2 regions of the Paenisporosarcina sp. P4_E4_2 genome follow, and region 2 is predicted to be linked to the other one. Evidence: riboswitches for the same ligand, from Rfam matches in the RefSeq annotation. Region 2 holds a riboswitch; the other holds the start of a gene.
The links. Region 2 has a riboswitch for cyclic di-GMP ahead of flgB (flagellar basal body rod protein FlgB). Riboswitches for the same ligand answer to the same signal wherever they lie in the genome.
Positions count from the first base shown of each region.

Region 1 (5,822 bases), on a different contig from region 2:
ATCGATATCATGTTTCTTTTTGTTTATCGTTAGCTTCGCGGAAACGGGATCATCCGTCCAAATTTCTCTTCGAAGTTCCCTTAAATCGATAGGATTAATAAAAAGCTGATATACAGGTATTTCCACGACATTATCCACGCGAATTCTTCCTTTCATTTTTATAATATTCGTATGAAACAAGAATAAAAGATGCCAAGAAAAGAAACGAAATTATATTTATTTTTAAATAATATGCGTTTGTCTCTACCGTAATTAGTACAATTTCGTAACTTACTATATGAGAAAGAAATGTGTATCAGCACGAGTTTGAATTAAAGTAAAATTGATTTTTTTCTTTCTCTAATATAAAGATGAAGGGAGGTTTGAAAATGTCACGTTTTAATGTTGACGGCATTAAAAATGCAGTCGAACTATCTAACTCTAGAGGGTTAAGCAACTTCATGTTCCAGGATACTTTTAGTAACGAACGATGCTCGAACAAAAGACGCCGAACTTCCCGGAGACGGCGCACGAGCAGAAATCGTTGCACTTGTCGAAACGGACGGTGCACGAACAGAAATCGTCGCACTTCGCGTAACCGACGGTGCACGAACAGAAATCGCCGCACTTCGCGTAACCGACGATGCACGAGCAGAAATCGCCGCACTTCGCGTAACCGATGTTGCACGAGCAGAAATCGTCGCACTTCGTTCAACCGACGATGCTGTAGAAGAGGCTTTTTCGGTAACTGGTTCTTTTAAAAAATCTTCGTGGTGATTTTTCGCTATCTGAAGAGTATCTACTTTCAGTTCTTTAAAGAACTATTTAGTGCGTCAGTATTATAAAGTTAACTAGTTCTTAATAATGGTTAACTTTTTAATACACAATAAAGATACCAATTTCCAACTCCTTGCATTATAGGCTATGTAGAATTAATGATGAGGCTTAGACTAAGACCCATGTTTGGGGTCTTTGCATGGAACGATTTTGGACTGTTTCGCAAATCTCCAATTGGCATTTGGCCAAAAGAAAAGAAATAATCAAGTGCGTATTTGATGATGAGAAAGAAAAAGCATGGAATGGATTGGACAGATCATGATTACAAAAGGCATCCGGATTAAGACCATCCGGATGCCTTTTGTCTTTTACCTGAGACAACCTATTAGGAATGACTTTTAGTTATTCGTTCCTCTGTCCATGAAGAAGAATTTTATGAGCAAATATTGGAAAAGAAAAAGCCGTTTAATGATTGGACTAAAAACTATTTCCCGGGTAATACAAATTTAAATGAAATCGTGGGAATAGATATGTGAATAAAGTGAAGTGCGGAATGCGCCTTGCTTATACAAAGGCTTTATTTAATAAGGTGAAATACACACGACGAATCCTTGATTCCAGCGATTAACCCACAGTAACGTGCCATTTGCGATGCAAATGGCACCATTTCAGCGCGTTTGAATTGTGCGGATTTCGTGAATTTTAGATATGAGTACTCGATTTCTAGATAACCCAGACACATTTCAAGATATCCCTTCAGAAATGAAGATATCACAAGATGAATCCTCGATAAACACCCGCGAATCCTTGATATCCCCAGCTGATATCCTTAAAAATATTACAAAAATCCCCCACTCTATCAGAGAGTGAGGGATTCGGTCAGGCTTACGAATAGGCAAGAATATCTTTGACAGCATGAAGGTATTATTTATTCGATGTACAAGGAAAAGAAGGATGCACCATCGAATTAATTACTTGTTACAAAAATTTCTGATAGGAGGAATTAACATGTCTGAAAATAAAGTAATCAATGGTGTCACGGCCAGTGTAGACGGGCGAGAGCTTGTCATTGATAGAGTGTTCAATGCACCACGAGATCTTGTATTTAAGGCGTTTTCGAATTCAGAGTACTTGGCAAAATGGTGGGGACCTCGTGGATGGCAAACAGAAAATCGTCAATTTGAGTTTGAGCCTAACGGTGTATGGCATTATTGCATGAGGTGCATCGATGAGGGCCAAGGTGACTTTTTTGGCCACGAATCATGGGGGAAAGCTGTATTCCAAGAGATTAATGCACCTGAAAAAATCGTCTATATGGACATGTTTGCAGACGAAGAAGGTAATACTGTAGATAGTTTGCCAGAGATGCAGATAACAATGGAATTCGTTGAACACGAAGGAAAGACGAAACTTATATCACGTTCTCAATTTGCGTCCATCGAAGCACTTCAGCAAGTAATGGAAATGGGAGTTGTTGAAGGAGTAGCCTCACAATACGAGTGCCTCGACGACCTCCTGAATGAAATGCGTTAAGTTGTTCTCGCTTTTTTCAAAAACAAATAATTTCCTAAAAGGCGTAATTCATCTATGAGAATTGTGCCTTTTTTTACGTTTAGTACAATGCTATCCCTTTGGTTTTCATTAATTTAATCCCCCTGGAAATAGTGAACTAAAGTACATATATCCGCATGTGAAAAAACCATCAAGAAATAGTTTTGCTGTCTAGTGAAACTGATTTGTGTAAAAATAGAATTAAATAGAAAATCTTTACAAGATGAAAGGAGCCGCTTATGAAGATTCAAACGACACGTTTTGGAGAAATAGAGGTAGCAGATAGCAGTATCATTACATTCAATAAAGGAATTCCAGGATTTGAGGAATATAAAAAGTATGCATTGATGCCGGCTGATGAAAAAGGGGAATCCCCATTCTACTTCCTGCAATCGATAGAGGAAGTAGAAGTAAACTTCTTTTTGGTAGACCCTTTCTCATTTTTTAAGGAATATGACATCAAACTAGAAGATCAAATGGTTGATAAACTTGAGTTGAATGATCCAACAGATGCAATCGTCTTAACAACGGTTACAGCAAAGGGCGAAATAAAAGATGCGACAACTAACTTAAAAGCACCACTTGTCATTAATAACAACAGACAGCTTGGCATGCAAATTGTATTGGATAATAAAGACTACCTAATTAAGCAACCTTTATTTCAAAGTGCTGAAAAAAGGCAGGTGTAGCAGATGTTAGTGCTTGGAAGAAAAAAAGGCGAATCCATTATTATTGATGACGACATTGAAATCTTCGTTACTGCTATTGAAGGAGAAATGGTTAAACTCGGTATTAAAGCACCAAAATATATCACCATCCACCGAAAGGAAGTCTATCTAGAAATTCAGGAAGAGAATCGACGAGCGACATCGAATGTCATTAACTTGAGCGATTTCTTGAATATGAAAAAGTAATATTATGGGGAATGTCCGCAGGATTTTTGCGGGCTTTTTATTTTTATAAAATTTATAGAAATATTTTCAAAAAACGCTAAACATTTATCAAAAGCCTCCGATATAAATTATGTAAGCTAGTCCAAACGGATTTGGACACTTGCAAAAAACAAAAAAACATTACACGGAGGTAACAAAAATGAGAATTAATCACAACATCGCAGCACTTAACACACATCGTCAATTAGGGGCAGCAAGCAATGCGCAATCGAAAAACATGGAGAAATTATCTTCAGGTCTTCGTATTAATCGTGCGGCTGATGATGCAGCAGGACTTTCAATTTCGGAGAAAATGAGAGGTCAAATTCGAGGGTTAGAACAAGCTTCTAAAAATGCACAAGACGGTATATCTTACATTCAAACAGCTGAGGGAGCATTGAGTGAAGTAAGTGATATGCTAGTTCGTCTAAAAGAATTGTCAGTCCAAAAAGAAAATGGTACTTATAATGTAAAAGACATTGCAAACCTTGAACTTGAAATGACTGAACTTGTAACGCAAGCGGATAAGATTATTTCTGATACAAGCTTTAACGGTACAAAAGTATTTGCTGGAACAATTGATATCGTAATAAGTGATTTAGATACGGATGTATTCGCAGTTGGAAAACAAGTTAGTGCAACAGGTTTAACTCCTACATCTGGAACTGCAGCAATTGAAACAGCAATTGAAACTATTAATACTGCAAGATCTACTTTTGGTGCACATCAAAATCGTCTTGAGCATACTATAAACAATTTAAATGCTACTGCAGAAAACGTAACTGCTGCGGAATCTCGTATCCGTGACGTTGACATGGCAAAAGAAATGATGGAGCAAACTAAGAATTCAATTCTTGGTCAAGCTGCACAAGCGATGTTAGCACAAGCTAACCAACAGCCTCAAGGCGTTCTACAACTTCTTCGTTAATTTTTACTTTTTAAAATTGAGATCCTTGTTTACGAGGGTCTCTTTTTTAAAAGACCCAATATAGGTCTTTTTGTTTATATAAGGGTTATTTGTGCCTGTTATTTTGATGTTAAAAAGAGGGTAGTAAGATTTAAATATATTATAAAAAACCAAGTGAAAAAGGCAAACCATTGGGAAACCATGGGACGCAAAGCCAAGGGCCTGAAACATGTAGATTTACATGAAGGTAGCCGGTTGCCACAAGGAATCATAGACCGATTCTATGAACCTTGTTGAAGGTTCTTTTTCTTTGGAATTCAAGAAGCGGAGAGGTTATGGAATGAATAATCGAACAATTAAATTGACGTCCTATTTGGCGCTATTGCTGCTTTTGATTCAAATGATTAACCCATTTGCAGCTGCATTTGCAGCAACGAACAGCAATATGTTGCCGCCAAGTAATCTGGCTGCCCAACAAGTGACACCAGATGACGTGAAACTTACGTGGAGTTCTGTATTCGGTGCTACCGGATACAATGTATATGAAATTCAAGAGGGGCAGCTGAACCTGCTTGGCAATAGCACCTCTCCAAGTTTCAATTTAAATAATCTGTCTGAAGGGACTACTCGATATGTTGTTTCTACGATGAGTCCAGAAGGGGAGTCAGGCCCGAGTGCACCTGTATCGGTAGAAATTCTTTACCCGGAAATGATTGCCCCTWCAACATTGACACAAACAATCAAGAACGGAAATGATATCGCCTTGAGCTGGGGGTCATCTGCATATGCAGAGACTTATAATCTTTACCAGCTTTCAGTTGACGGACAGAAAACACTAGTAACAACTACTCAGAACAAAACGACATTCACTGTTAATAACGCTCCTGAAGGGGACTTCATATATGCAGTTACAGCAGTAAATGCATTGTATGGGGAATCTCCGCTTTCAGAATCAGTTCAAGTGGAAGTTGTTTATCCTACGATAAAAGCTCCTGCCAATTTTACGTATTATGTGACAAATGGGAGCGACATCACATTCAAGTGGAATGCAGCTGCAAATGCAGCAAATTATAAACTATATCAAATCGTGGATGGACAGCCAGTTTTGAAAAATACGGTGGTTGGTACGTCTGTGAAATTAACGAATGTGCAAGCAGGAGACTATGAATATGAGATCCGTTCAAACAGTGACCGCTTTGGTGAGTCTGGGGATAGCAGCAAGGTTTCTGTAACTGTAGGTACTGTTTCAATGACGGCACCTGGCAATTTTACATATAAGCTTGAAAACACAAATGATATTGTGTTGGCTTGGGATACTGTCCCGTACGCTAACAGTTACAAAGTCTATCAAATCATTGATGGAGAAAAAGTATTGAAAAGTACGGTAACCGGAACTGGAACCAAGTATTCGAAGATGCCTTCCGGAAACTACGTTTATGAAGTGTACTCTTACAGTACTCGTTATGGCGAATCTGCTGAGGGAAGCAGAGCCGAATTGACAGTTGATGAAGTTCTGATTCAAGCACCTGCCAGCTTGGAGTATAAAATACAGAATGGCAATGATGTTGTCTTAAGCTGGATTGCTGCGGACAATGCGACAAGCTATAAAGTCTATCAGATTGTAGAGAATCAAAAAGTATTGAAGAGTACAGTGACTGGAACCTCGGCAACCCTAG
Region 1 is NZ_JBFUJC010000011.1:2,759-8,580, reverse strand. Features, by position in the region: gene AC1DSB_RS02670 (CotH kinase family protein) at 1-138, opposite strand, end outside; gene AC1DSB_RS02665 (hypothetical protein) at 956-1,078, shown strand; gene AC1DSB_RS02660 (SRPBCC domain-containing protein) at 1,765-2,289, shown strand; gene fliW (flagellar assembly protein FliW) at 2,547-2,996, shown strand; gene csrA (carbon storage regulator CsrA) at 3,000-3,221, shown strand; gene AC1DSB_RS02645 (flagellin N-terminal helical domain-containing protein) at 3,400-4,167, shown strand; cyclic di-GMP riboswitch class I at 4,319-4,409, shown strand; partial or broken gene AC1DSB_RS02640 (OmpL47-type beta-barrel domain-containing protein) at 4,487-5,822, shown strand, end outside.
Region 1: linked by a shared signal. The riboswitch ahead of AC1DSB_RS02640 (OmpL47-type beta-barrel domain-containing protein) and the one ahead of flgB (flagellar basal body rod protein FlgB) in region 2 are both predicted to bind cyclic di-GMP.

Region 2 (5,849 bases):
CGTGTATACCGGACTTGGTCATTTTCCAGTCCAACTGCAAATACAAGAGAACCCTTTTTCTGAGTGACCGGATTCACGGGCAAACTTTCATCAAGAAGAGCAAAGTCTGTTGTATTTCCTGTGTCTTTTAGTGGTCCTTGAAGAAATGAAGGAATTCCTTCCTGTGTATATACGCCTGTATTTAAAGTGCCCACAGTGGATTGACCCATTTTCATGGTACCGCCAGTCGTGCTTTTCATTTCCATTGCTTTTATCAATTGTTCAGGAAACGCACGCAAGACATTTTGATCTTGTTTAAATCCAGGAGTACTCGCATTGGCTAAATTATTTGTCAAAATTTGTTGTTTTCTGTTATTTGCCATCATACCTGATGTGGCAGTATATAAACCACGAAACATGCCTTTTTTCTTCCTTTCAAACGCGATAGGGTTGAATATGCGTTAGCATAACACGAAGTTGACAGAAAATATAGGTCAATATTGTAAATTAAGGTAAACAAAATACAACAAAAAATAAAAATATACAAATAGACGAAAATGTGAGATTATATTTTTGGTACAAATATTACTAAAATATGACGAAATATGACACGATATGACAATTAGATTAAAATGTAGAGTTTTTATCATACCGATAACGGCAAACTTATTCGAAAGATAAGGACGCAAAGCCACGGGCCTAAGTGAAATCGATAGGGCAGCCGGGTTACCGAAGATGGAAGCTTTTAAAGTTATCCACCTTTAATTAAAGGTGGATTTTTATATGGACCAAACACTTAAACATGGGGGGTTAAAAGATGAAACTATTTCCTCAATCTTTTCAGTCATTGGAGCAGGCATTATCAAATGCCACATTAAAGCAGCGAGTTCACTCGGCTAATATCGCAAATGTCGATACACCCAATTACAAGAGCAAGCAAGTGAGCTTCAAGTCTACATTAAATGATGCAATCAATAACCAAGGCATGTCCAGTTACAAAACAAATGCAAAACATATTTCTTTCAGCAGTGAATCGTCTGATTTTAATCCGACCATAAAAGAAAATAAGTCCACACAATTCAATCCTAATGGAAACAATGTAGATATGGACTATGAAATGGCAGAGTTAGCCAAAAATCAACTATGGTATAACGCCGTAACGGAAAGAGTGAACGGCAAATTCAACAGTTTACGAACAGTAATCAATGATGGGAGGTAGCAGTTATGAGCTTATTTAATGGTTTTAATATCAGTGCATCAGGGTTAACGGCGAATCGTATGCGAATGGACGTTGTTTCTTCAAACATTGCCAATGCCAACACATCTCGTGCGCAACTTGTAAACGGCGAATGGGTACCGTATCGTCGGAAATCTGTGGAATTATCACAAAGTGGGGTATCACCATTTCAACAGCAACTTCAGTCGGCAATGAATAATCAGTCTTCTAAAATTTCGGGAGTTACTGTTTCAAAAATTGATGAAGATAAAGCACCATTTACACTTTCCTATGACCCTTCTCATCCTGATGCTGACGATGACGGGTATGTTCGTTTGCCAAATGTTGATCCGATAAAAGAAATGGTCGATCTCATGTCTGCAACACGTTCATACGAAGCGAATATTACAGCATTGAACGCTTCGAAGAATATGTTCATAAAAGCTTTGGAGATTGGTAAATAATCTATCAGATTGCTAGGAGGCACTATGGATAAATTAAGCTTGACTCAAACACCATTTATACAAAACCAATCAATCACAAAACTAAAGCCTGAAGATAAGGTGGAAGGTTTTGGTCAACTATTTAAACAAACGCTCGAAAAAGTAAATGCCGCACAGAACACATCGGATAAACTGACCAACCAATTGGTAACGGGTGAAGTACAGGATGTCCATGAAGTGATGATTGCTTCACAAAAGGCAAGTCTTTCTTTGCAACTTACCGTTCAAGTACGAAACAAGGTTGTTGAAGCTTACCAAGAAGTGATGAGAATGCAACTATGATTTTTAGGATGAGATGAGATAAATGAAAGAAAAAATATTGGTTTATAAAAACAAAATAATAGAATCATGGGGCAGTTTTTCTCCAAAAATAAAATGGTCTGTGGCCGGCACGTTTTTTATCACATTACTTTTACTTTTTGTATTTGTTTTTTTAAACTCCCGCCCGAGTTTTGCGGCGCTATATACTGGTTTGTCTCCTTCAGAGGCTGGTGAAATCAAGACGGCAATCGAAGAGCAAGGAATTCCAGTACAAGTTTCATCTGATGGGAAGTCTATCAGTGTGCCGAATGAAGAAGTGGCCAACTTAAAAGTTAGTTTGGCAGCGGACGGCATTCCGAAAAGCGGGAACGTAAACTACAGCATCTTCAGTGAAAATATGGGGTTGGGAATGACAGATCGTCATTTTGATGTAGTGGAACGAGACGCAATGCAAAACGAACTTGCTGATTTGGTTAAGCAAATTGATGGCGTAACCGAAGCAAACGTAATGATCACACTTCCAAAAGAAAATGTTTGGATATCGGATGAAGAACAAGTGGCAACGGCATCTGTTGTTGTAAAAGGTGATCCATCCTTTCAACTAGATCAGAAGCAAGTCAATGGTCTGTATCATCTAATCAGTAAAAGTGTACCCAATTTGCCTCAAGAAGAAATTGTCATAATGGATCAAAATGGTCAGGTTTTCGAGATTCAAAAAGAAAACCAACTGGATACGGCCTTATCTGTCTATCAACAGCAACGGGAAATCAAAAAGGATATTGAACGAGATATTCAGCGTGAACTGCAACAAATGCTGGGATTGACACTGGGACATGACAAAGTGGTCGTGTCAGTCATGACAACGATTGATTTCACCAAGGAAAAGCGGGAAGAAAACCTGGTTGAAGCCGTGGATAAAGAAAAGAATGAAGGCATCGATATCAGTGTAGAAAGAATTGTAGAGTCCTATTCGAGTGAAGGGGCGGCTATTGCTGATGCAACTGGGACTGGAGAGACTGAAATCGCCAATTACCCAGGGGTTGATGGTGAGGGGAATTCGAAATCCGATAAAACGGAAGAACGTATCAATCGTGAAGTCAATCGAATCAACCGCCAAATTGAATTGAGTCCATATGTCATAGATGACATAACAATCAATGTTGGAGTTGAACCTCCCAATCCTGAAAATCCGGATAGCTTAACACAACAAAATATAGATGATATCAGCAATCTCTTGAAAAACACGGTAAGTACTTCATTAAGCATGAATGGAACGCAAGTGACGGAAGAAGCGCTGGATGACCGTATATCAGTATTCGCAACGGAGTTCCAAGGAAAACCTGTGGTTGACGGTGAAGCACAGGGTGAATCTTTGTTGTCAATGAACAATATCTCGAACCCACTGTTTTGGATTATCGTTGGGGGTGTTGTCCTACTTCTGATTCTGATAGTTTTAATCTTCATAATCCGTAAAAGGAAGCGTGAACGCATGGAGGAAGAAGAAGAATATGTTCTTGATATGTTTAATCAACCTATCGAAAAAGTCAGCAACTTTGAAGAAGCTGAGGTTGACCTATCCGAGTTCAATACAAAAGCAAATCCTAAGAGAAAAACGATTGAAAAGCTTGCTACAGGTAGACCTGAAGACTTTGCTAAATTGTTACGCTCTTGGATGGCAGATGAGTAGGAGGGTGACACATGGCTAAAAATGCAAGAGAGCTAAGTGGGATACAAAAAGTTGCCGTATTGTTAGTGGGATTGGGACCGGACGTGTCTGTGGAAATTTTTAAACAGTTGACGGAACAAGAAATTGATCAAGTAACAATGGAAATTTCAAATATACGACAATTAAAAAACAGTCAAACAGAACAGGTAATCGATGAATTTTATGAAATGATTCTTGCCCAAGATTATATGAATGAAGGCGGCCTAGAATATGCAAAGGATATTCTTGAAAAAGCGCTAGGTAAAGAAAAGGCAATGGATGCAATTGGCAGATTAACGAGCAGGTTGCAAGTTAAACCGTTCAGTTTCGCAAGAAGAGCAGATCCGAATCAAATCTTGAATATTTTACAGCATGAACATTCACAAACGATTGCACTAGTACTATCGTATTTGGAACCAAAGCAATCATCGCAAATCCTTTCTGCACTGCCTCCTGAAAAGCAAGCAGAAGTAGCAAGGAGGATTGCCTTAATGGAGAGTACTTCGCCTGAGGTTATTCATCAGGTTGAACAAATTCTTGAGAGAAAGCTTTCGGCTACTGGATCACAAGATTACACATCTACCGGTGGTGTAGAAGCAATTGTTAGAGTGCTAAGTAAAGTGGATCGTGGTACCGAGAAAGCTATTCTTTCTAAGCTGGAAACCGAAACTCCTGATCTTGTTGCAGAAATCAAGAAGCGGATGTTTGTATTTGAAGACATCGTGAACTTGGATACACGTGCCATTCAACGTGTCATTCGTGAAGTTAATGATGCAGATTTAACTTACGCATTGAAAGTAGCAAGTGATGAAGTGAAGGATACGGTTTATTCCAATATGTCTACAAGACGGGCAGATCAGATTCGCGAAGAAATTGGATTAATGGGTCCTGTGAAACTCAAAGATGTAGAAGACGCACAAACAAACATTGTTACGTTGATTCGTAGTTTAGAAGAAAAAGGCGAAATCATCGTGGCCCGTGGTGAAGGGAATGAAGTGATTGTCTAATATCATTCGCTCGCATTCGCTCCCGACCAATGAAAAGAAAATAATTCATACAAAAAAAATAGAAAGCAAAACATTGGACTTGAATGAACAAGAACTCGATCCAGTTTTGCAGAAGAAACAGTTGTTAATGGAAATCGAAGCATTGGAAACACAGTACGGAGATCTTCAGAAGCAAATGAATAATGAAATGGAAAGTGCCCGAACGGAAATTGAACACTGGTGGTCAGAAAAGCAAGATGAAGCCGTGCAGGAAGCTAGAAGAATGGCAGAAGCAGCATCTGAACAAGGTTTTCAAGCGGGTTTTGAGCAGGGCAAGCTGTTAGCGGAAGAAGAATTCCGGCAAAGACGCGAGGAAATGCATGTATTGATAGAGACGGCATACGAAGAAAAGGCAAAAATTGTTCAGGAATCTGAGTCTTTCTTATTGTCACTCAGCGTTAGAGTGGCTGAGAAAGTTATCAAAAAAGAATTGAAGCAGCATGATGACCAGTTACTGAACGTCGTAAAGCAAGCCTTAAAGCATATAGAAGAGTCAGAAGATGTCACTATGCAAGTATCGCTTGAAGATTATCCGATAATTTTACCGTTTCTGGAAGAATTAAAGACCTATGTAAAAGCTGACTCAGAGTTTAAATTGGTTCCGGTTGCCAACCTTTCCAAAGGTGGCTGTATGATTCATACGGCAAGTGGTTCTTATGATGTCACGATTGACAGTCAGCTGCAGGAGATTAAAAAGCACTTACTGGCTTATTGTGAGGAGAAAACCAACGATGAACCTAAGGGAAGATGAGTACCTCGAATTATTGGAAGAGATTGAGCCAGTAAAAAAGCATGGGAAAGTGATTCAAGTTATCGGCCTGACCATTGAATCAAGAGGACCATATGCAAAAATTGGAGAACTTTGTCTGTTGTATCCGAACCACTATGAGCGGCCAATTGAAGCTGAAGTGGTCGGCTTCAAAGAAAACAAAATTTTGCTTATGCCGTTGAAGGACGTATCTCAAATAGGTCCAGGATGCCTGGTTGTTGCAACCGGATATCCACTCCAAATCAAAGTGGGACCATCTATTTTAGGAAAAGTTCTCGATGGAACGGGCCAGCCGTTGGATGAAAACATACTTCCGAAAGGGTTGAAGAAATATTCAACCAATAATACACCACCGAATCCATTGAAAAGA
Region 2 is NZ_JBFUJC010000015.1:10,175-16,023, forward strand. Features, by position in the region: gene AC1DSB_RS03160 (flagellar hook-basal body protein) at 1-398, opposite strand, end outside; cyclic di-GMP riboswitch class I at 629-713, shown strand; gene flgB (flagellar basal body rod protein FlgB) at 797-1,198, shown strand; gene flgC (flagellar basal body rod protein FlgC) at 1,204-1,659, shown strand; gene fliE (flagellar hook-basal body complex protein FliE) at 1,684-1,980, shown strand; gene fliF (flagellar basal-body MS-ring/collar protein FliF) at 2,003-3,646, shown strand; gene fliG (flagellar motor switch protein FliG) at 3,658-4,671, shown strand; gene AC1DSB_RS03190 (FliH/SctL family protein) at 4,664-5,461, shown strand; gene fliI (flagellar protein export ATPase FliI) at 5,442-5,849, shown strand, end outside.